4 regions of the Neobacillus niacini genome follow, and region 1 is predicted to be linked to each of the others. Evidence: riboswitches for the same ligand, from Rfam matches in the RefSeq annotation. Region 1 holds a riboswitch; each other region holds the start of a gene.
The links. A riboswitch is a leader RNA that binds a small molecule or an ion and turns the genes downstream of it on or off. The one in region 1 is predicted to bind thiamine pyrophosphate.
Positions count from the first base shown of each region.

Region 2: linked by a shared signal. The riboswitch ahead of tenA (thiaminase II) and the one ahead of thiT (energy-coupled thiamine transporter ThiT) in region 1 are both predicted to bind thiamine pyrophosphate.
Region 3: linked by a shared signal. The riboswitch ahead of ACN6MT_RS19570 (thiamine phosphate synthase) and the one ahead of thiT (energy-coupled thiamine transporter ThiT) in region 1 are both predicted to bind thiamine pyrophosphate.
Region 4: linked by a shared signal. The riboswitch ahead of thiW (energy coupling factor transporter S component ThiW) and the one ahead of thiT (energy-coupled thiamine transporter ThiT) in region 1 are both predicted to bind thiamine pyrophosphate.

Region 1 covers NZ_CP183883.1:5,495,971-5,501,790, forward strand. Annotated here, with positions in the region: gene ACN6MT_RS26995 (transglycosylase domain-containing protein) at 1-436, opposite strand, end outside; gene ACN6MT_RS27000 (helix-turn-helix transcriptional regulator) at 564-1,019, opposite strand; gene ACN6MT_RS27005 (FeoB-associated Cys-rich membrane protein) at 1,125-1,280, opposite strand; gene feoB (ferrous iron transport protein B) at 1,299-3,305, opposite strand; gene ACN6MT_RS27015 (FeoA family protein) at 3,306-3,530, opposite strand; gene thiT (energy-coupled thiamine transporter ThiT) at 3,664-4,239, opposite strand; TPP riboswitch at 4,368-4,474, opposite strand; gene ACN6MT_RS27025 (histidine kinase N-terminal domain-containing protein) at 4,671-5,804, shown strand.
Region 2 covers NZ_CP183883.1:938,600-944,419, forward strand. Annotated here, with positions in the region: gene hprK (HPr(Ser) kinase/phosphatase) at 109-1,044, shown strand; TPP riboswitch at 1,124-1,227, shown strand; gene tenA (thiaminase II) at 1,341-2,027, shown strand; gene ACN6MT_RS04495 (amino acid permease) at 2,321-3,658, shown strand; gene ACN6MT_RS04500 (SIS domain-containing protein) at 3,744-4,757, shown strand; gene frlD (fructoselysine 6-kinase) at 4,825-5,610, shown strand; gene ACN6MT_RS04510 (GntR family transcriptional regulator) at 5,678-5,820, shown strand, end outside.
Region 3 covers NZ_CP183883.1:3,962,357-3,968,176, forward strand. Annotated here, with positions in the region: gene ACN6MT_RS19555 (thiazole synthase) at 1-534, opposite strand, end outside; gene thiS (sulfur carrier protein ThiS) at 536-739, opposite strand; gene thiO (glycine oxidase ThiO) at 736-1,881, opposite strand; gene ACN6MT_RS19570 (thiamine phosphate synthase) at 1,883-2,620, opposite strand; TPP riboswitch at 2,621-2,729, opposite strand; gene ACN6MT_RS19575 (hypothetical protein) at 3,654-4,229, opposite strand; gene ACN6MT_RS19580 (aldo/keto reductase family protein) at 4,971-5,820, opposite strand, start outside.
Region 4 covers NZ_CP183883.1:3,833,798-3,839,617, forward strand. Annotated here, with positions in the region: gene ACN6MT_RS18960 (ABC transporter ATP-binding protein) at 1-249, opposite strand, end outside; gene ACN6MT_RS18965 (acyl-CoA reductase) at 261-1,709, opposite strand; gene ACN6MT_RS18970 (long-chain fatty acid--CoA ligase) at 1,706-2,791, opposite strand; gene thiW (energy coupling factor transporter S component ThiW) at 2,808-3,317, opposite strand; TPP riboswitch at 3,394-3,501, opposite strand; gene thiE (thiamine phosphate synthase) at 3,771-4,382, opposite strand; gene thiD (bifunctional hydroxymethylpyrimidine kinase/phosphomethylpyrimidine kinase) at 4,446-5,252, opposite strand; gene thiM (hydroxyethylthiazole kinase) at 5,265-5,820, opposite strand, start outside.

The sequences.
Region 1 (5,820 bases):
CTATTTTTCTTTTCAGAGTTTTCTGGGAGGTGAGTAAAGTATTCTTTGTTAATTGCTGGGTAATTGTACTGCCTCCTTCTACCATTCCACGAGCTTTTATGTCCCGTATGAGTGCTCTTGTAATACCAAGATAATCAATACCATGGTGTTCATAAAATCGACGGTCTTCTATCGCAATCACTGCATTTTTCATTGAGTCGGGTACCTGATTAATCGAAATACCTTCATTTTTATTCGCAGATACTTTACTTGCAACCTCACCATTCAAATCATAAAATACAGTTGCCTGGGGAAGTTCATTCTTTAGTGAAGAAATATCTGCATCCATGGAATAAGCGTACACAATACCAAGAAAGCCCAAAACTAAAAGAGATAACGATAGAACCAATACCTGGTTCATATGCCATCGCTTCCAATTATTCACTACCTTTTTCATAATTCCTCCTTAATCATAATACGGAATGAATGACATTATTTTCTTTTTCCCAAAAAGGGGAAAAATTAACCAATTTAATGGATATAAAAAAGAAAAGCATTCGACTAGAAAATTCGAATGCTTTCCTTTATTCATTCTTGGTTAATTCTTTAAAGCGGATTTTGGATTGCTTTTCATCAAAGCTGCTGTACACTCGATAGTGTTTTTCGTCCAATATCCGGAAATGTTTACTAAGAATATTCTGCTGGAGAATAAATCCGTTCTTTCTCGAGATTTGACGCCACCAAATTCTCCCTCCAAAGGTTTTCATACCTCGATAATCTATTCCTTCGCGTGCTACAGTTTCCAGGACCTCGAGTGGTTCATTTCCAAATAAAAATTGAACGGTTTCCGTTTCTCTAAATAAAGCACAAATGGTGACAACCGTAGACCAGCCTGCTTGCAATCTTCCTTTTTCTATTTGAACCAAGGTTTTCTTTGAAACACCAATGATTTCTGCCATTTTATCCTGGGTATATCCTGCTTCTGTACGAATTAATCGTAGTTTATCTGAAACTAGCTTAATAATTTCATCCCTTTTCAATTAAAAACCCTTCCTTCAAAACACCTATTAGTGTAATTTTACACAAGTTCTATCATAATGAAAAGAAAAAAACTGCTATCTTTAAATCGATAGCAGTTTCAGGACTTATTTAGACGGAATTCCACATTGACTTTGACTAGAGCAAGATTTTTCGAGGTCACATGCAGCACATTTCCCTTTTTTAGATTTATTTACAAACTTAACTAATGCCCAAGTGGCATAACCAAATATTGCAGCGCCAATGATGATATTCGCTATCATACAGTACACCTTCCTTATTTAGACTAATCCAACCAGTTTGCCGCCCTGATAAATAATCAAGCATAAAACATAGGCAATAAATAATGCATAAAGAATGGAAAATATAGTCCATTTCTTTGAGCCTGTTTCTTTATAAATAGTAGCCGTAGTTGCTAAACATGGAATATATAAAAGAATAAAGACCATAAAGCTATAAGCTGCAAGCGGTGTATAGTAATGACTCAATAAACCTTGTAAGCTCGCATCATTTGGGACAAAGTAAATAATATTCATCGTTGATATAATTGCTTCTTTTGCTAAAAATCCTGTTATTAAGGAAGCGGCTGCCTGCCAAGTACCGAATCCAATCGGTTCTAAAATCGGGGCAAACAAATTACCTATAGCCGCTAAAAAGCTGTTATCCATATCCACTTTTAAACCATCCGGACCAGCATATGATAACAGCCATATGAAAACCGATCCTGCGAAAATGAATGTTCCTGCTTTTCTAACAAAACCTTTCCCCTTATCCCACGTACTTCTCCAAAGCGACTGAATTTGAGGAAGGCGATAAGGCGGCAGTTCAATGACAAATAGTGATGTTTCTGATTTTAATAATGTTTTCGTAAATATCTTTGCTAAAACTAAAGCGACAACGATACCCAGAATATAAAGACTTAATACCACGAGTGCTTTATGACCTACAAAAAATGCGCCAACAAATAATGCGTACACTGGTAATCGCGCAGAACATGACATTAGTGGAGTTAACAGTATTGTCATTAGTCTCTCACGCGGTGTTTCAATTGTTCTAGCAGCCATAATACCAGGTACATTACAGCCAAATCCAATCATCATCGGAATAAAGGCCTTGCCATTCAGCCCAACAGACTCCATAATCCTGTCCATTACAAGAGCTACCCTCGCCATGTAACCAGAATCCTCTAATAAGGATATAAAAAAGAATAGAATAAATATCTGTGGCACAAACACAAGTACTCCACCAACACCAGCAATTAGTCCTTCAATTATCAATGCATGTATAAAGTCTGAGGCGTGAATAGCGCCAAGGAGTTTTTCTACTCCTATTGTCACTGGCCCAGTTAGTATTCCATCCAGAACATCTGATAATGGAGTTCCCAGCCAATCAAAGGTCAACATAAACATTAAATACATACATATTAAAAAGATTGGCATTCCTAAATAACGATTTGTAACGATGGCATCAATCTTCTCTGACAGTGGTACAACGGTACTTACCTTTCGAACCGAAGCTTCTAGTATTTTTTCGATAACTTCTTTTCTCTTTAAATAAATATAATTGGACAGTGTTTTTACATGATCATTGTCCTGAATCAATAGTGAATGCAAATCAGAAATATATGATTCAAGTTTTGCAGTTTCTAAAATGTTAGATAGATAATTTTTTACGTATTCATTCTCCTCAAATAATTGAACAGCCAGCCATCTAGGTGAATGATCGGTTTTACCGTTCAGTTCAATACTTAATTTGCTAATAGCGTCTTCGACTTCTTTTCCATAATAAACATGTTTTTTCACCTTAGAATAACTTGAATTGGTTGAAATGACCTCTATTAATTGATCGCAGCCTTTACCACTTCGCGCTACAACAGGAACAACAGGTACTCCTAAAATCTGAGAAAGTTTCTCAGTATCAATTTGTATGCCTCGATTGGCAGCGACATCGACCATATTCAAACCAATAAGGGCAGGCTTTTCATATTCCAGCAATTGTAGTGTTAAATGCAAGTTACGCTCTAATTGTGAGGCGTCCAAAATATTAAGCAGCCGGTCCACAGGTTCCTCTAAGAAATAGGTAGTCACCACCCCTTCATCCTTGGATAATGGATTCAGTGAATAAACTCCTGGTAAATCAATTAATCGTCCTATATGATTCTTAAAGACTCCGACCTTCTTTTCAACTGTAACACCGCTCCAATTCCCAACATACTCATAGGACCCTGTAAGATTATTAAACAAAGAAGTTTTTCCAGTATTGGGATTTCCAATCAGTGCGATTTCCATTTAGACTCTCTCCACTTCTATTAAACATGCTTCTTTACGGCGGATTCCGATACATTGTCCACATGATTCAATCATGACTGGTCCCCCAAAAGGCATGACGCATTTAACACAAACCTCAGAACCTTCCGTTATTCCCAGGTCCAACAACCGTCTTTGCACCAATCGTCCAACTTTCGATATATTAATGATTTTTCCTTTATCTCCTACTTTAACCGACCCGAACATTGCTATCACCCTTACCTACGTTAATTGAGAATGATTATCTTTATTATATATTATTTTACCATGAACCAAGGCTGATTTTGTGACAAAAGTTCGAAAAAAAATAGAAAAGCCATAGACTTTTCTATTTTTCAACTTATATCATTTTTTTCGGTGCAGCACTGATGACAAGGATGACAATAATCGCACAAACGATAAAGCTTGGAAGCATATAGGTCCCATTGTATAAAAGGGAATAAACAGCTACGGGCTGTCCCTCTGGTGCGTATTCGCCAAAAAACACAATTCCTGATATAACATGAGCAAGGTATCTCAGTGCACTGCCTAATAATGTTCCCAATAACACAAATGTGACCCATTTTCTCCTATTATTGTTTGAAAGAGAGTCTTTAATTTGAGAAGCAAAAATACCTGCTAAACCAACTACAGAAAAAGCAATTCCATAATCAATAATTCCTTGCACAAGTGTGTAGATTTGTGAGAAACCAAGGATGAACTGAAGTAATCCTAGTAAAAATCCAGACAGGATTCCCCCTTTAACTCCCCAACGAAATGCCATAAGAAAAATGGGAATCATCGCAATTGATATGGAACCTCCCTGTGGCCATATTTTTAGAGACAACAATCCCGAAACCAAATCTAATAAATATGCTAATGCCGAAAATACTGCTACCTCAACCAAGAATAATGTGTTACTACGCTTTTTCTCCATACATGTTCCCCCTAATTTGTTTGTATTGTGGAGAACGTTCGAAAGGATATGCTGAACTATTCATATGGTGCCATATAACAAAAAAAGCAATGCAGGACATATAAGGATAGTCTGCATTGCTTGCATTCATTTTCGGCAAACCACATCCCTACGCTAGTCTTAACTAACAGGTTCATAGGGTCAGAACTCGAACGTTCACTCTCAGCCACCAAAAGCAGCTCCCCCTGTGGAAATATTTAATTGTCCATTATTGAATATACTATTTTCATAGTACTTTTACAAGGTAAAACTTCCAATCATGTTATAATTAATTTACAAAGAGAACTGAGATAGAAATTGATAAAATTTACCTATATTTATTTAAAGGGATTCCAAGCGATCATCACGAATTTAATTTAATCAGTTCGGCAATGTCTTAGGAGGAAACTGTGATGTTATCTGAAGTACGAATGGATTTAATAGCTTTTTTTGAAAAGAATAAGGACCAATTGCTTCGTGAATGGGAGAATTCCATTGTTATTTCTAAAGGCGATCCCTATAAAGAAAAAATAAGTCAAAATGGAATAGCCATTTTTAATATAGTGTTAAACATGCATACTATGAGTGAAAAGGAACTCTTAAATTCTATTGAAAAGTATGCGATAGAAATTTCTGAAGAAAGAGCCCTAGCTAATATCAATATTGGGGACTTTGTTTATAATGTTAACCTGGGCAGAACGGTTTTATATAGCTATTTAAGTAAGACGGGTATAGAATGGGCTGATCTTCAAGAGTCCATAAATAACATAAACTTCTGCTTTGATAAATTTCTATATTTCGCTGTTACTCATTATACAGAAGCTAAGAACAAAATTATTGAAGAAAAAACGATGTTTATAGATTCAACACATCAAGACCGTTTAACCCTTTTAGGACAAATGACATCAAGTTTTATTCATGAATTTAGAAACCCGCTTACTTCTATACAAGGATTTATCCAGCTTCTAAAAGCAGACTATCCAGAAATGAAATATCTAGATATTATCTCCAGTGAGCTGGATCAGCTTAATTTCCGCATATCACAATTTTTACTATTGTCTAAAAAAGAACTAATCGGAAAAGAAAAAGAACAATTTAATCAGAATAAATTAATTGATGAAGTGTTAAATTTCTTATACCCAAGTATTTTAGACGGTAAAGTGAAAATTAAAAAGGATATCGTCGATGATATTACCCTTTATGGATATGCAGATGAAATGAGACAAGTCTTTATTAATATTATTTTTAATGCGATTGATGTGTTAAACCATAACAGAATACCAAATCCCACAATTGAAATTAAATGCTGCATAGAAAATAATACACATATTGTTATATCTATTTCTAATAATGGTCCAATGATTCCTGCTGAATTAAGTAAAACCATTTTTGAGCCTTTTTTCACAACAAAAAAACTAGGTACTGGTCTTGGTCTATTTGTCTGTAAAGAAATCATTGAAAAACATAAAGGTAACTTACACTGTATTTCAACTCCCGAGCTAACAGTATTTACGATTAAATTACCTCTCGCTGCGTCTTCATTGTAGAAGACGTTTATTTTTT
Region 2 (5,820 bases), 1.4 Mb from region 1:
TTGTCTGTAGATTTCTACTCTTTATGAGGTCATTTTTAAAATGGATGACGTTTCCAGTGAACTCAAGTATAATTTTAGAATAAAAGGCTAATAGGACGTGAGTATAGGTTGAAAAAGGTAACAATAGAAAGCTTGGTTCAAAGGTTTTCTTTAAAAGTACTGGCTGGGGAAAACCATCTGCAGAAGGTCATTACACAGCCCCGGGTGCATCGTCCGGGTTTGGAATTTGTGGGCCACTTTGACTTTTTTCCGACGGAACAAGTACAAATTTTAGGGAAAAAGGAAATTACCTACTTACATAAGTTGAGCAGAGAGGAACGTAAAATTCGGATTGGCAATATTGTTCACTACCATCCGCCATGTTTTATCGTAACGGCTGGTGAAGAAGGACTTACTTATCTAATTCACCATTGTACAGAACAGGGTATTCCCTTGTTAGTGACAAAACAGCCTGAGACAACTTCAGAGTTTATCCCTAAATTGGATGCGTTCTTGGTGAAGGAATTAGCACCAGAGATATCTGTTCACGGAGTTTGTATGAATGTATCAGGCATCGGTATCTTACTTCGCGGTAATTCGGGGGTCGGAAAAAGTGAGACGGCCCACACATTAATTCGCCGTGGCCACCGGCTGGTATCGGATGATATCGTGGTCCTAAAGAAACTGAGTACGCAAACTATTTTGGGTACCCATGATGGAAAATCAAAAGAGTTTTTGGCTCTGCGTAGTATAGGACTGCTTAATGTCGTCCGTTTATATGGTCGTAAGGCTTTCCAGGATGAAACACGGATATCCCTTGATATTCACTTAACGAAGTGGGAAAAGGACGCTTTATATAATGATTTAGAACAGGAGTATCATTATACCGACTATATGGGTGTTAAAATTCCTTGCATGGAAATCCAACTGCAGCCTGGACGTGATGTGGCTGGTTTAATAGAGGCTGCTGCAAATAATTGGTACTTAAAGCAGCAAGGATACAGCGCAGTCGAAGAATTCATGAGCCGGGTTGAGGCTGATATAAAGAATTCTGGCAGGGATTAACTATTGGATTTGTCTTTTAACGGTAAAAATAGTTTGACTTAAGTAGAAAGTGAATATAGACTGAATACTAAGTTAATAGGAAGACCACTAGGGGAGCCATTTTATGGCTGAGACAAGAGTTATCTTGGACCCTTTGAACCTGATCTAGTTCATACTAGCGTAGGAAAGTGGAGTCTGTGTATGAATATTTATCATAACTATTCTGCCGCTCCATTTTTGGAGCGGCTTTTTCGTGTTTATAAATGCAGCCGCTCCCTTCTAGTGTCTTCTAATAAATAATAAGGGAGAGAAATTTGATGAGTTTTTCAGCAGAATTGAGAAAAGAAGCAAATCCGATTTTTAATGCGATTTTTGAACATCCGTTCGTCCAAGGGATTGCAAAGGGGGATTTAAAAAGCGAACAATTAATTCATTATGTTAAACAGGACTTTGAATATTTGAATTCCTTTATACGAATCTATGGAATCGCGGTTTCCAAGTGTGAGAATCGTGAAGATATGGAAATGTTTAATAAGCAGATTTCATTTATATTAAACAGTGAAATTCATCCACATCATAACTTTTGTCAGGTAGCTGGTGTTCCCTATGAGGTATTACATGGATATCCGTTATCCCCATCAGCACATCAATATATACGTCATATGCTTACAGTTGCACACGAAGGAACATTAGGGGAAATTTTAGCTGTGTTATTGCCATGTCCGTGGACATACTGGGAGATTGGGAAGAAATTATTAACGGAAGTGGATCCCGATCGCTCTCATCCTTTTTATGATTGGATTCGTTTTTATGGCAGTATAACGGATTCAATTACGATTAAATTTTGTGCCCGCCTAGATGAATGGGCAAAAAATGCACCAGAGAGAGAAAAGGAAAAGATGAAGGAACATTTCTTAATTAGCTGTCAGCTTGAATATATGTTTTGGGATATGGCTTATAAACTTGAAGAATGGCCTGTGAAAATGGAGGCTGTGAAAGGCTAAATTAGAAAATAAAAGAGGTAACTACTACCTCCTTCCAATAAAAATTTGTTTAATAGGTAAAAGACGCTTCTAAAGGAGGCGTCTTTTTTGTGATGAATAAAATTTTTAAAGATATTTAATAAATTGGTTATTGTAATTTTTATAATATCTGATTATAATACAAGACATAACAAATAAAAAAGCGTTTTCAAAAAGGAGGGTTAATCAAATTAAACTGACAGGAATGCAAGAAAAAATCTTTTAAGAAAATAAAGGAATTAGGAATCTTACCATCTGACTTGGAGGAACTCTTTATGAGTAATGTGACTCTTACGCGAAAACTTGGATTTTGGGCAGCTCTTGCCATTGCGGTTGGAACGACTGTTGGTTCGGGAATTTTTGTATCTTCTGGTGATGTGGCAAAAGCTGCTGGTACACCCGCTATTTCTATTCTTGCATGGATTATTGGCGGAATCATTGCTATTCCACAGGTCATGGTGCTCGCGGAATTAGCGACAGCATATCCTCAAAACGGAAGCGGCTATGTGTACCTAAATAAAGCAGGTTGGAGACCTTTGGGCTTTCTATATGGTTGGGCCACGTTCTGGGCATTAGATCCACCATCGATTGCCATTATGGCATTGGCGATTGTTTCCTATGTAGCATCCTTTTTACCATTTTTCAATGGTATGGCTGGAAAATTACTTGCGATTGCAATCATTCTCATCATTACTTCCATTCATTATCGAAGTGTAAAAGAAGGCGGCAAGTTCCAAGTCATTATTACGGCCGTGAAAATCATTCCATTCCTAATTGTCATCGGATTGGGGCTTATGTATTTAAACCCTGGGAACTTTTCCTATGTACCGGCGTCCGGTGAAGTGAAAACAAGTTTAATAGGTGGTGTTTCTGCTACTACTTGGGCGTATACGGGAATGGCGGCAATTTGTTTTATGGCTGGGGAATTCAAAAATCCAGGAAAGGTCCTGCCGCGAGCTCTTATTAGCTCAGTTTTAATAGTCTTGGCGTTATATACATTGCTTGCTGTTTGTATTATAGGTTTAATGCCTTTTGAAAAATTAATTAATTCTAGTGCTGCGGTATCTGACGCTGTCAAGTATATCCCGGGACTCTCTGATGTTGCCTCCTCATTTGTTGCTGTTACAGCAATTATTGTCATATTGGGATCGTTGAGCTCGTGCATTATGTTCCAGCCTCGTCTGGAATATGCAATGGCAAAGGATGGTCTATTCTTTCAACGTTTTGCGAAGGTTCATCCGAAATATGAAACACCAAGTTTTTCTATTATTGTTCAGGTTGCATATGCCTGTATTCTTGTGATGTTTAGTAATTTAACAGCATTACTGGGATATTTTACGCTCATTCAATTGCTCATTAATATTATGGATTTTGCTGCAGTTTATAAATGCCGTAAACGTGAGGATTATAAGCCCGTTTATCGTATGCCGGTTTGGCGATTGACCACGATTTTAGCTATCCTTGGTGCAGCATGGCTTGCTTGGGGAACTTTCACTTGGGCCCCAATAGAAGGGATGATTGCTGCACTGATTGTCATTGCAACAGGTCTCCCTGTTTATTACTATTGGGAAAAGAAATATGGCTCGAAAAACAAAAGCAATCTAGTTGCATAATACAAGTGAAACTAGGAAGTTAGTTCGTTTTTTACTAAATTTATAAAATTATAAAGTAGTTATATAGTTAAGGAGGAAAATGTTGATGTTAAAATATGATGAAGAATTATTTCTAAGACTTGTAGAAAAAGAAGGCCTTGCTTTCCGCGGGCAAATCGAAGATATTGTTGATGGAATATGCAAAAAGGGCTACAGCAATATTTTCCTGATTGGTGCTGGCGGAACAATAGCGATGATGTATCCTTATGAATATATATTAAAATCGAATTCTACTATTGATGTTCATGCGGAAATTGCTGCTGAATTCATGGTGATGAATAATAGGCATTTTAGCAAGGATTCCGTTTGTATCTTTACATCTGTATCGGGAACAACGAAAGAAACAGTTGAAGCAGCAGAGTTTTGTAAGGCAGCAGGTGCAACTACCATTGCATTAGTAGCGGAGCCGAACACGCCGTTAACTCAAATTGTGGACCACTGTATCACAACTGGATCTGAAACACATTCTTTTGATACGTTCTTCATGCTTCTGTATATGTTCGTATTCCGTTTCATGTATAACAATAACGAGTTCCCGCAATATGAGCAGTTTACAAAAGAGGTGGCATTATTACCGCAGGCCATTTTAAATGCTGTGAAAGCTTTTGATAAAACCGCTGAGGAATTTGCAATTAAGCACAAGGACACGGACTATCACATGATGGTTGGCTCCGGCAATTTATGGGGGAATACATATTCCTATGCTATGTGTATTTTAGAAGAGATGCAATGGATTCATGCGAGGTCGATACATGCAGCAGAATTTTTCCACGGTACACTGGAATTGGTGGTCGAAGATACGAGTGTTATTTTACTAAAGGGTGAAGATGAAACACGACCACTAATGGACCGTGTGGAAAGATTCGCTGAAAAGATTACAAACCAGCTCACTGTAATTGATACAAAGGATTTTAAGATGGAAGGGATTAGTGAAGAGTTTAGAAAACACTTTGCTGTCAGTATCAATTGGTCTGTCTTAAGTCGAATCAGCGTATATCTTGAGCGGGAAAGAAATCATCCCTTAACGCTAAGAAGATATTACCGACAAATGGAGTATTAAAATGCCTGTGAGCACTACTTACTTAGTAGTGCTCGTTCCTTAATGTTTAAGAAAGAAGGGAATAAAGATGAGGATTGCAACAGTCGGAGATAATTGTATGGATGTCTACCAAACAAGCGGGAAGGCCTATCCTGGAGGGAACCCTGTCAATGTAGCCGTTTATTTAACAGAATTAGGTGCTGATTCCTCTTATATTGGCTGGGTTGGCAGCGATACTTATGGTGAATTAATGCAAAATGAGATTTCAAAAAAGGGTGTTGATATTTCTCATCTATCAAAGAAGAACGGAAAAACGGCTGTTACCTTTGTCGAACTGGTCAATAATGATCGTGTTTTTGGAGATTATGATGAAGGTGTGATGGCCGACTTCATCTTAACACAGAACGAACTTGACTTTATTGGAAAACATCATCAACTAGTACATGCTGGTGTTTGGGGGCATGTAGAAGAGTATTATTCTCATTTTAAAGAAATGGGATTACAGACATCCTTTGATTTTTCTAACCAATTAGATCATAGACTTGTCAAAACCCTGCCACAGTACGTGGATTATTCATTCTTTTCCTATACGCAGGATGATCCTTTTATTCGCCAATTTTTAAAGGATGTAAAGAATAATGGCTCAAAAATTACTATAGCGACTTTAGGTGAGAATGGATCACTTGCTTATGATGGTGAACAATTCTATAAAAGCGGTGTAGTAGAAGTAGATGTGGTAGATACAATGGGAGCGGGAGATTCTTTTATATCTGGGTTTATTTATGGAAAATTGAAGGGTTTTTCTACTGCCAAATGTTTAGAGTTGGGAGCCGAAACGGCAGCGAAGACGATTCAATACTTTGGTGCTTGGTGACTGTTGTAGTCAATCAATGTATAATGATTAGTATAATTGTCAAATGACGGATAAGGATGGATTTAGTATGAGTTTAAATCCTTCAACCCCACAGCCATTATACATGCAAGTTAGGCAAATGTTGAAGAATGATATCCAAACTGGAAAATATAAACCGGACGAGCAGATTCCAACTGAAGCAGAACTTTGTGAAATCTATAACGTAAGCCG
Region 3 (5,820 bases), 1.5 Mb from region 1:
GGGTACAACCGCTTGTTCGATAATAAAGCTGAGGTTAACAGGATTGATGATACCTTGACCAGAACCTATCGGCGAGGCTCCTGGCATAATCGCATGACAGCCTGCTTCTTGAAGTTTCCTAGCTAAAACTACATCGTCAGAGGTATAAGGGAGGACGATAAAGCCTTCCTTCACCAATTCTTCCGTTGCCTTTAGGGTTTCAATCGGGTCAGGAAGTAAGGTTTTATCACAGCCGATTACTTCCACTTTAATCATGTCGCATAGGCCTGAAGCTTTCGCTAGTTTTGCGATCCGGACAGCCTCTGCTGCTGTTTTCGCTCCAGCCGTATTTGGCAGCAGCCTATATTTATTGGTATCTAGCTGTTCTAAAAAATTAGGCTGGCTTGCTTCAAAAATTTTCATTCGTCTAACCGCAAACGTAAGAATTTCTGCTTCGGAAACTTCCACCGCTTCCTTTTGGATGTCAAAGCTTGGATACTTTCCCGTTCCAAGCAACAAACGAGACTGAAAGGATAATGAACCTATTTTTAACATATCAACCGCCTCCTACAAAATGGACTATTTCGATTCGATCTTTATCTGATAATCTAGTACTTTGGTGATCTACCTTGTTTACGATTTCACCGTTTACTTCCACAATAACGACCTTATTATGAATTTCATAATGTTCCAGAACATCGGATATAAATACTACCTGTTCTGGTAATTGGATTAATTCCCCATTTAATACTACCCTCATGTATTTACCTCCAATCCTACTTTTTCTTTGTGTCTTTCTAAGTGAAAAGCTGAGAGTAGATCATCATTTTGCAAACTGTCTGCTACTAAATCAGCTACTAATTTCCCTGTAATAGGACTTAATAAAATCCCATTTCTAAAATGCCCGGCAGCAACAAATAACCCCTTCCATCTTGGATGCTCACCAATATAAGGAAGTCCATCTCCTGTCTGAGGTCTAATTCCAGACCACACTCGCTCCCATGCAGCATCCTGAATCTGCGGAACCAGTTGAGTGGCTCTTTCTATTAATCTTGCGATACCCTTAGGTGTAACGGAGTTATCATATGTATTTTCAATCATGGTCGCACCGATATAAATTTCCCCATTCCGTTTTGGTACGAGATAACAGCGTTTATCTGAAAAAATCGTTGTGTTGATGATCGGCTTTTCCGACCTAACGGAAAAGCATTCGCCTTTCACGGGATACACATGAATCTCCATTCCTGATTCACGCATTAATTTTGCAGACCAAGCTCCAGTGGCAACGACAACTTGATCACAGTTTACAATGCCATTGCTGGTTATAACGCCTTTCACCTGACTGTTTTCAAATTTAAAAGAAAGGACCTCCGTATTTTGGCGTATTTCCGCCCCGAATTGGACAGCTGCTTTTGCAAAAGCTTGTGTTAACTTTGCTGGCTGCACATGACCATCATTCGGGAGATACATTGCACCAGCTAAACTAGGTGACAGGGATGGCTCCATTTCTCTTAATTCCTTTGTATCAAGCCATTTTATTGCCGGATCCCACTTCCTTTGAAAGGTGACCTGTTTTTTTACTTCTAATGCGATTTCTTCGGATTCTGCAATTTTAAACATTCCTTTATTCACATACTCAATATCGACTCCGCTGTATTCAAATAACTCACCAGAGAGATCAGAAAACATCTTCTGACTTTTTAAAGCCATCTGGAATAAGGGACCGTCTTGTTCCAGCTCCGCTTGTGCTGCTAGCATTCCTGCAGCTGCACTTGAAGCTTGGCAAGCCAATTGATTCTTCTCAATAATGATTACTTTTCTTCCTATTTTTGATAGCTGATAGGCAATCGAGGCTCCGTTAATTCCACCACCGATTATGGCAACATCAAATGAATTTTCCAATTTATTCACCCCCTTTATTTAATGCCTTACGATAAGCCTTTACTGCCAATAATGGGTCACGCGCTTCTAAAACACCTGACATAACAGCAATCCCTTTTGCCCCTTCCCGTAGAACCTGCTCCGTATTATCAGGTGTTATCCCTCCAATGGCAATCACATCAATATCTAAATTTGATAGCATTTTTAATTCCTCAAGACCTTTTGGGATCTTACCTGGTTTTGATTGAGAATGGAAAACATGTCCGTATAGAACGTAATCTGCACCCTTCTCTTTTGTTTTTAGACCTTCATGATAGGAATGGATAGAACTCCCTATCCTAAGCTGAGGAAAGTTTTCTTTTACACTGGCTGCATCTAAACTATGAAAGGCTAATTGAACGCCTCTCGCCCCTGTTACGAGTGCAACATCTGCCCGGTCATTAATCATGATCTTTGATAGTGGTATGTTATTTTTTGTTAAAAGTTCGACGGTTTGAAATAGTTCCCTAGCACTTTTTTGTTTTTCTCGTATATGAATGGCCGTTATATAGGGATGAATATCCTTTACAATTCCCACTAACTGTTCGATTGCCATTTTACCATTGGAGATAATATGTAACTCTTTGCCATGTACACTCGTTAAAATACAAGTCCCTCCTATATGAAGATTCTGCTTATCAATGATCAAGTAAACAGCAAAAAACCACTTCCTATAGTAAGAAAGTGGTTGAAAAATTTGAAATAAGCATTTGCTCTCCAAATATTGAATTTCCCACTTCCCTACGCTGGTATTACCCAGATCAGGTTCATAGAGTCCCGAAGTAGCACTTCAATCTCAGCCTTTTAAAAAGGCACCTCTAGCGGATTTGATTCATCTATTCATTTGAAATAATCACCTTACATGGTTAATATTAGCACACTGATTAGAAATGTCAATTTTCTGATTTTGATTATTGGAGGGTATAACAAGAGAAAAAAGGTGCGAGGGAGCATTAAAGGGATACCCCTAGCACTTTTCTTGTAAATGAATAAAACAAAAAGAATAGAGTTTCCAAATCATTTGAAGATTTAGCACTCTATTTGTAATGTCCTTTGATCCTCAACTATTTGTTTCGATTTCTGAAGGACTTCATTCGTTTTCCTTTCTTCTCCCGTTAACTGTTTTTCTACTTGTTCAATTACGGTATCTAAATGTCCCTTTACCAATTCTAGTTAATTTCTGATTCTGTTCCACACTAATCATGTAAAACCCTCCCGATAAAATCAGTTTTAAATTTTCTATAATTAGATTAACAGAATCTTTTTTTATATTTAAAATGTTTATTTTGTTTCTTATTTATAGCTTTTTTATATAAATCGAGACTAGGGGGACGGTTCTTAAAGTGGACAATCGAAAGTTTTGCGCGCAAAAAGGCACCACTAGTGGTTAAACCTAGTTGTGCCTTTGCTGTTTTCTAGGTAGAAAACCCTACGCAAAAGTTTTAATTGTCAGAGAAGAATGAAGTCGTGGTCCCTGGTCTATGGGAATTTAATCTTTTTGATGACGGGTAGACTCTGAGCTCGTTTCATTCTTGGAACCTGCCTAGGGTTCCTAATGATGAAAGAATTTATTAGAAGAAGGCAGTGATTTAGTGTTCACTGAACGAAAAAAGAAGGAGACCAAATTTTTGGTTGTCTCCTTCTTTTCGTTTCAATTCATGAAGTTGTCTTCTATATCGGTTTTTACTTTTTAAAAAAATGTCGCCAATGGCCCAATCTGACACGCCAAGGACATGCAACAGTTACCTGTGTTTTTAGAGAACTTCCATTTTCTGAGCACTTTTAATCAGCTTAATCTCTCCATTTTTAGGGATTAATTCACTGATGTTTTCATATTTGTCTTCCCTTTTTGACTGGTTTAAGTTCGCCGCTACATATTCCTTAAAGGAGTAGCAAAAGAGTTTACGGGCCACTCTTCCTCTTTCACCAATTAACTTAAACCAATTTTGCCCTACATAAAAAGGATTCGTTAGGATTCTATCAATAACATATGCTATACGGTCATCTTCTTCCCCTGGATTAAATCTAGTTTTAGTAGAAAGAGCCAAGATAAAATAATTTTTAAATTTATCTATTTCTAGTAAATGAAAATGGTACTTCTCACGCTGCATTTGATTAATATTTCTTAGAACGGTTTTGATACTTTTTTCAATATCAATCTCAAATTTACTCGCATCTCTCCAAGTTGATAAACGAGAATCAAAAATGGAAAGTGTTAGTATATAATATCCTGCATACTTTTTGGGATCAAATACTTCATTATTAACTTGGCTTTCATCTTCTGGTATTACAACAAATTTTTTATAGTCAGCAAAGAAATTTTCAATCATATCGAATCCCTTCTTTCATACCTAGTTTAATTTGCTGAATAAAATGACTTAATCTAAATCTCTCTACAGCTAATTTCATTATGGAAAAAGTACCAGGGTGATCTACTCATTTTCTTTTTTATAGCGCAGTTCTTCTCGTAAACTGTCAAAATAACTTATATGGTCCAATGAATCGTGGTTTGTATGTATATATTTCTTTATTCATATTTAAAGTCCTCCTTATTCTTTCAAAAATCCTCATCTTTCACGGTTTTTAATTAAAAAGTCCTATGAGCGAATTGATAATTTGTCGTAACAGGTCTTTTGGCCGAGCCTGTTCCAATACAAGGCAGGGATTATTGTAAAAAACAACAAAAATAGAGTGCTAAAACCTTTAAAGATTTAGCACTCTATTTTTAATGGTGTATTATTCTTCTTTTTAAAGATTGGCTCTGTTATAACTAAATGTTGATATGAAAAAATAAGCGGAGAAATTCCGACTGAATTGCGAAATATCCATATTTTCTTATATATTAAGAGGAGTTTTTCCTTTTATATGATCCAAACCTTTGGATTTTGTCCTATTTAGAGCAGTTAAGCGGAAAATCTCCGCTTATATTAGCTTTTTGAGCTTCCTCATATACATTAAAAGGAAATCCTCCGCCTATGATTTTCCATACCACCATGAAAATCAACAATGAATAATAACAGAGCCTAAAGATTAAACTGCTTACTTATCAATGGAATGAGCTAAAATTGTTTCTATGCCAAAATCCCCTCAATTTTTTCAATAACCTCACTCGGAAGTTCAATTTCGACAGCTTTGACATTTTCTTCTACTTGGCTTGGTCTGCTTGCACCAATTAATGCGCTTGAAACATTTGGCTGACGTAAAATCCAGGCTAACGCAAGGCTAGGCAGCGTGATTTCTAATTCTTTTGCAATGTTCTCTAATTGCTCTACCTTCGTAAAGGTAGTCTCATTCAACATCCCTTTCATGAAGTTGTTGATTTCTGCATTGGAGGCTCGGCTATCCTCTGGAATGGTATTTCCTTTATATTTTCCTGTTAAAATTCCCTGAGCGAGAGGAGAAAAGACCACCTGTCCAATCCCATGCTTTGAACTCACCGGAATCACTTCTTTTTCAATATAACGGTTTAACATGTTATATACAGGCTGGTTCACGACAATTCGATCTAAAAGGAATTTATCCGCTACAGAGACGGCTTCTTCAATCTGAGCCGCACTCCATTCACTTACACCAGCATAAAGAATCTTCCCTTGACGAATTAAATCATCAATGGCTCTCAATGTTTCTTCCACTGGCGTTTCTGGATCATAGCGGTGACAGTAAAAAATATCAACATAATCTAAGTTCATTCGCTTCAAGCTCGCATTGGCTTGTTCAATCACATGCTTCCTCGATAATCCGCGGTCATTCGGTCCTTCACCCATTGGCCAGAACGCTTTTGTCGTAATGACATAGGATTCACGTGGATATTCCTTTAATGCCCCAGCCATCACGCGTTCCCCTTCACCACGCTCGTAAACATTGGCAGAATCAAAGAAGTTAATTCCTAGTTCATAGGCTTTATGTATCGTTTTCTCAGCC
Region 4 (5,820 bases), 1.7 Mb from region 1:
GAGAGTCGGTGCTTGAAACACAAATCCAATTCTTTCGGACGGTTTTATTTTTTCATTTTGTAAAAGTATGGAACCCTCATTTGGGATTAATAATCCCGCCGCCAGCTTTAACAACGTGGTTTTTCCACAACCGCTTTTACCTAACAAACTATGAAACTTTCCTTTTTCTACATCGAAATTCACGGCATCAACAATCACATTATTTTTTGCATAGCTGTAGGTAACATCTTGTAAACTCAAATAAGCCATTTTCTATCCTCCTAATCGATATAAGCGGCAAAATTCTCTGCATACTCTTCGGCTGAATGCTCTATATCAATCATTTGAACCAAATCTAGTAAATTAAAACGGCCATCATGGTGCCAGCCTGATTCCGGAGAAGTCATCTTTCCTATAGAGGTGATTCTTGTTACCCCCACATTTCCTAACTTTTCAGCCCATTGAAAAAGTTCCCTCGGGGCAGCAGCCACACCTGCACTTTGTAAAAAGGAACGATAGGGTTTAAGATTAGGCAAAATATCATCTACGGTTTCAAATGGTATGACCTTCACCGCTCGATTGGAACAGGTTGGTGAAAACAGCGCACCTGCTTCATAGACAACAGTCCAATGATTTTCAGTTTGACCCCATACCTGTTTGGCGGATCTGGTATAAGATGATATTTCTTCTTGGTTACGCCAATGGATAGCGGCTGTCATTTCCTCCAAGGACAAAGTGCGCCTAGGGTATCTCTTTTGATAACTTTCGAGTTCCTGGGCGAGATACTGTGCAAACGCTTCGGGTGATACATTTCCCCCTTTCTGAACATAGAAAATATGAGGAGAATAACAACCCTGCTGATCGAATTGAATAATGTCGAATGCTGCATGATGAGCAGTGATTAATGCTTTTCGCGAGTCCAGTGCAGTGTTGCTGATTACCCCGAAACTGACTTTATGACCAAATGGCAAGAAACGAGTGGTGACTGGGATTCTACGACTCATTGATTCTAGTGACTGATTACTTCCATAACCGACCACCACATCTGGATACGTAAAAAACTCCTTTTCTCGATCCTCATCTCCGCCCTTCCACCAGACAACCGCTAGGCAATCCTTGAGTTGAGGAGCAACTTCCACTAAAACCTGTGCGAACCATCCGGCAAACAACGGCTCCGCACTCGATACCTTGCCAATGTTACCTGATTTCACCAATAACCCTGAAATGAGACTCCATAACGGGAGGGCTGGTACATTTCCAGCCCATACATGGAGAATTAATTCAGATCCGACTGCTTTAGAAAACCCTCTCTTTATGCGAGGTTGAAAATCATCGAGCAGCAAGGGGTTTCCTAGGTCCTCAACCACGAAGCGCTGCAGCTCCTGTTTGCGGAACTTTTTTAAAAAAGACGTAAGTCCGAGTCGAATCATTTCTTCATCGTAACCAGTTACAATTGGCAGCAGCCTTTCTGCTTTCTTCCGGTAGGTTGAGTTCCGGTCGAGCATAACTTCAATGGCGGTGTCAATAATGGTAATAATCTCCGTAATCGTCATTTTTTTTAACACTTCGGTACTGGCTTTTTTAACCTTCTCGCTCACTTGTTGCATTTGCTTTCTAGTAAGTAACGGCGCTTCTACTTCTAGAGTCACACCTTTTCTTGAAAATGTAAGAATCTTTGACTCTATTACCTCATCCCCAATATCGGGAAGGTATCCAACTCTTTCTCTCATCGTGCAGCTCCCTTTGCAGCCTTGATAAATTCTTCAACCGCAATCGAACAGCCCTTCGCCTCAGTACCTTGTACCCTGCCTAAGAGGAGAAACCCGCCATCCACTTTCATTCCTAAGTCTTCGGTCAAAATGGTGGTGACAGAATTGAAGTTGGCAAGGTCACAATGAACGATGACCCCGCGTTCTCCCTCAGCGACGTCTTCACCTGTTAACGGGTCTATGATTCTCGTTTTCAACCAATGAGGACCGGACTTAACAGACGGAACCCGTTCATTTCCAGAATCATAGAGCTGTGAACTCAATTCCGTCATACCATACATGTTAATGCAATCTTTTCTTGGAACACCTAATACTCTTGATAACTCATGGTAAAAATCATCCAGTTTCCATTCTTTTGACTGATTTTTATATCCACCCGTATCCAAAATTCTGCTTCCAGGCGGCAGTTGGAAACTCCGTCCGATGTTTGTTAGTTCTTCAAACAGATGAACAAAACTGTAGGAAGCCCCTAATAATGCATATGGCTCACCAGAGCGTTCTGCATGCTCCAATTCTTGAATGAGTCTCTCGATTTCAATCCTATTTTCACCTAGGAGATAGTGACTCTCCTCCGTGCCGAACTCCTGCTTCGCAAGCGCTAAATAGCGAGCTAATGAGGAATTTGGCATTTCTTTTTCCGTCGGGAACAGAATTCCCATTCTGATTTTTTCAGTTTCTTTCATAAAGCGCTGTTTAAAATAAGTTTTCATTGAATGATTCCATACCTCTAAGGTCGGATGGTAGTGTTTCCCTTTTATACCTAGTGTGGTACCGCTTGTCATAAAGTATCTCTCTGCTTCTGCAGGTGGTGTACACGTTAGTGGTACCTCCTTAAAAGCATTAATCGGTACCGCTGGTATGTCCTTCCACGTTTTTACGGTCCGGATGGTTTTGCCTTTTTGCTGACAAAACTTCCGGAATGGAAGGTTATTGGTGTATTGATAAGCGAATAGTTGTAAGGCGTTTTGATTAAATTCATCTTCTGAAAGCGAATCTGATTGAAGAATCGTTAGTAAATACTGTATGATTTTCTGCTGTTCCATGAAGGTAAGTTCCTTTCTATTTCAAAGTAGTTCCATGTTGAGTTAGCACAGGTATTTTCTTCTTTAAAAAGACGGAAAGAATGATGGCGCCAATCAGTGCACCCGCGATCGAGCTAAAAATAAATAACGGGATAAAGCCAAATACTGCCGCTTCTTGACCTAATAATAGTGTTGCGATTGGATAGCATAGTATCGCTCCAAGAATGCCTGTTCCTATTACTTCACCGATAAACGCCATATAAATCTTTCTGGTTTTCATAAAAAGAAGTCCCGCTAATAAGGCACCCACCATACTACCTGGAAATGCAAAGAGTGAACCCGTTCCCATCATATTTCGCAGAATGGAGACACATAGTGCCTGGGCAACGGCATAAACCGGTCCTAAGAGAACAGCAGACAAAACATTTAAGAAATGCTGAATCGGAAACACCTTTGTGAAACCGATTGGAATATAGAATAAATTACTCGAAAGTGTGCCAATCGCGATTATCATTGCAGTCAATGTGAGTTTGTGTGTTTTTCTCATAAAAAAAATCCCTCCAAGTTTTTAATAAGCACTGGGGGATAACTGGTTCATACGATACCATTGCCTCAAAAAACAGGTTTTGGATCGTTCACTTCCCTACGCTGGTATAACCCAGATCAGGTTCAGGGGTTTAAGACCACTACAAGTCTAATCTCAGCCTATTCCGGCTCCCCCAGTGCTAGTATGAAATTTTAATAGAATGGTTCTGTTGTTGATTATGTTATTCCGTGGACGATGCGGGTCCGAGTATTGCTTTTCGTTACCGCAAACCGCCTATATTTACTTTGGCGGGCACGAATAGTGCCGTTTCGTTACCGTATTTCACAAAAATCCGCTTTGACGGGCATGAATAGTACCGTTTCGTTACCGTTTTCCACAAAAATGAGTTATTGCGGGCACGAATAAATTAACTTCCATAACTCCCTAACAAAAATCAAAAAAAATCTCGTTAAATCAAGATCGTATCTCTAACACACTTTTTCTTAACGATTTAGCTGCTTCAGTAACAGAAGGAGCATGACTAATCGCAGTTATAACCGAAACGCCATCCGCTCCTGCTGTGATAACCGACCCTGCATTATCCGCAGTGATTCCGCCAATTCCCACAATCGGAATGCTAAATTCTTTGTGTCGAAGTTCTTCGATAAGCTTCGTACCGTTTGAAGGCTTGGCGTCTTCTTTGGTTTTCGTTGGAAAAACGGGACCGATCCCAAAATAATCGGCTCCTCCCTTTAAGGCTGTGACAGCCTCGTCGTAGCTATGTACGGAAACGCCAATGATTTTATCTTCGCCAAGCTTCTTTCTTACTTCCTCCACGGGTTCATCATCCTGCCCGATATGAACACCGTCCGCATTAAGTGAAATGGCTAAACTGATATCGTCATTAATAATAAAAGGGATGTGGTTTTCTCTGCATAGTTGTTGAAGTTGTCGAGCCAGTTCAAGCTTTTGATCCCCGGTTAAAGCTCCGATTCCTTTTTCACGAAATTGATAAAGGGTGATTCCACCTTCAATCGCTTCCTGCAGAACACGAACAGGATGGTCCTTACAGTTGGGACTTCCCATAATAAAGTAAACGTTCAATGCCTCTCTTAATGAATCACTATTTTGAAAATTCAACCTGGTCACCTACCTTATCGTTAACATTCTTTTTCGAAATGCCCAATGATTGGTTGGCCCATGACCTTGACCAATCAGCAGCTGATCTTCTATGGCTGCCTGGATAAACTGCTTCGCTATTGATACAGCTTCATACACACTTAAACCTTTGGCTATTTCAGCCGTGACAGCTGCTGAGAATGTACATCCTGTTCCGTGAGTATTCTTGGTTTGAACTCTTTTACTCGTAAAGGTCTTAAATTCCTTCCCATCAAATAAAAGATCTACTGACACATCACGGTCTTCATCATGGCCACCTTTTAAAACCACATGCTTAACGCCTAAGTCATAAAGTCGTTTAGCAGCTTCCTGTTTATGCTCATTCGTTTTAATCGACATTCCTGTTAATACTTCCGCCTCAGGAATATTCGGTGTAACGACCATCGCTAGTGGCAACAAATACTGTTTTAATGCCGAAATCGCCTCAATTTGAAGCAGGGACGCTCCACCCTTAGCAATCATAACGGGGTCAACCACGACATTTTGCCAGTTGTAGTATTCAATTTTTTCAGAAACAGCTTTGATGATCTCTGCATTAAATAACATGCCTGTTTTAATGGCATTTGCTCCCATATCTTCGCCAATTGACTGTATTTGTTTGCTGACTGCTTCAGCCGTCATGGGAAATACTGCTTGAACCCCAAGTGTATTTTGAGCGGTAACAGCTGTCAGAGCTGACATCCCAAACACCTCTAACTCTTGAAAGGTCTTTAAATCAGCCTGAATTCCTGCACCGCCGCCGCTATCAGAACCAGCTATCGTTAATGCTTTTTTCATGATGTCCACTCCTTATACTTGTTTAAAAGTCGCTAATTGATCAAAATCCTCAGAAGAAACGAGTGACAGTTGATTTAAAAATTCCACTTGGAAACTGCCAGGTCCCCAGTGACCTGTCTTAACAAACGCTTTTTCGGCTGCCATTCCATAAAAGGTTAACGCGGACAATCCAGCAAGGAGCAGGTCCTTTTCGACTCCCGCAAAGGCACCGATCACAGAGGTTAACAGACAGCCTGTTCCAGTCACTTTTGTTAACAGAGGGTGACCATTTGAAACCAAATACGTCGTCTCTCCATCTGTCAGTACATCATCTTTTCCCGTAATCACAACAATGGTATTCAACTTTCGTGCCGCAGTTACAGCTAATTCAACATTGTTCCCCTGCTGTGCACCCGCATCAACGCCCTTGATTTCCCATTTTTCCCCTAGCACATTGGCGACTTCGGCAGCATTTCCTCGGATTATCGATATTTTCACTTCATCCAAAATTTTTTGTGCCATTTCGGTGCGGAAAAAAGTAGCACCTGCACCAACGGGGTCGAAGATGACCGGAATGCCTAGCTCATTT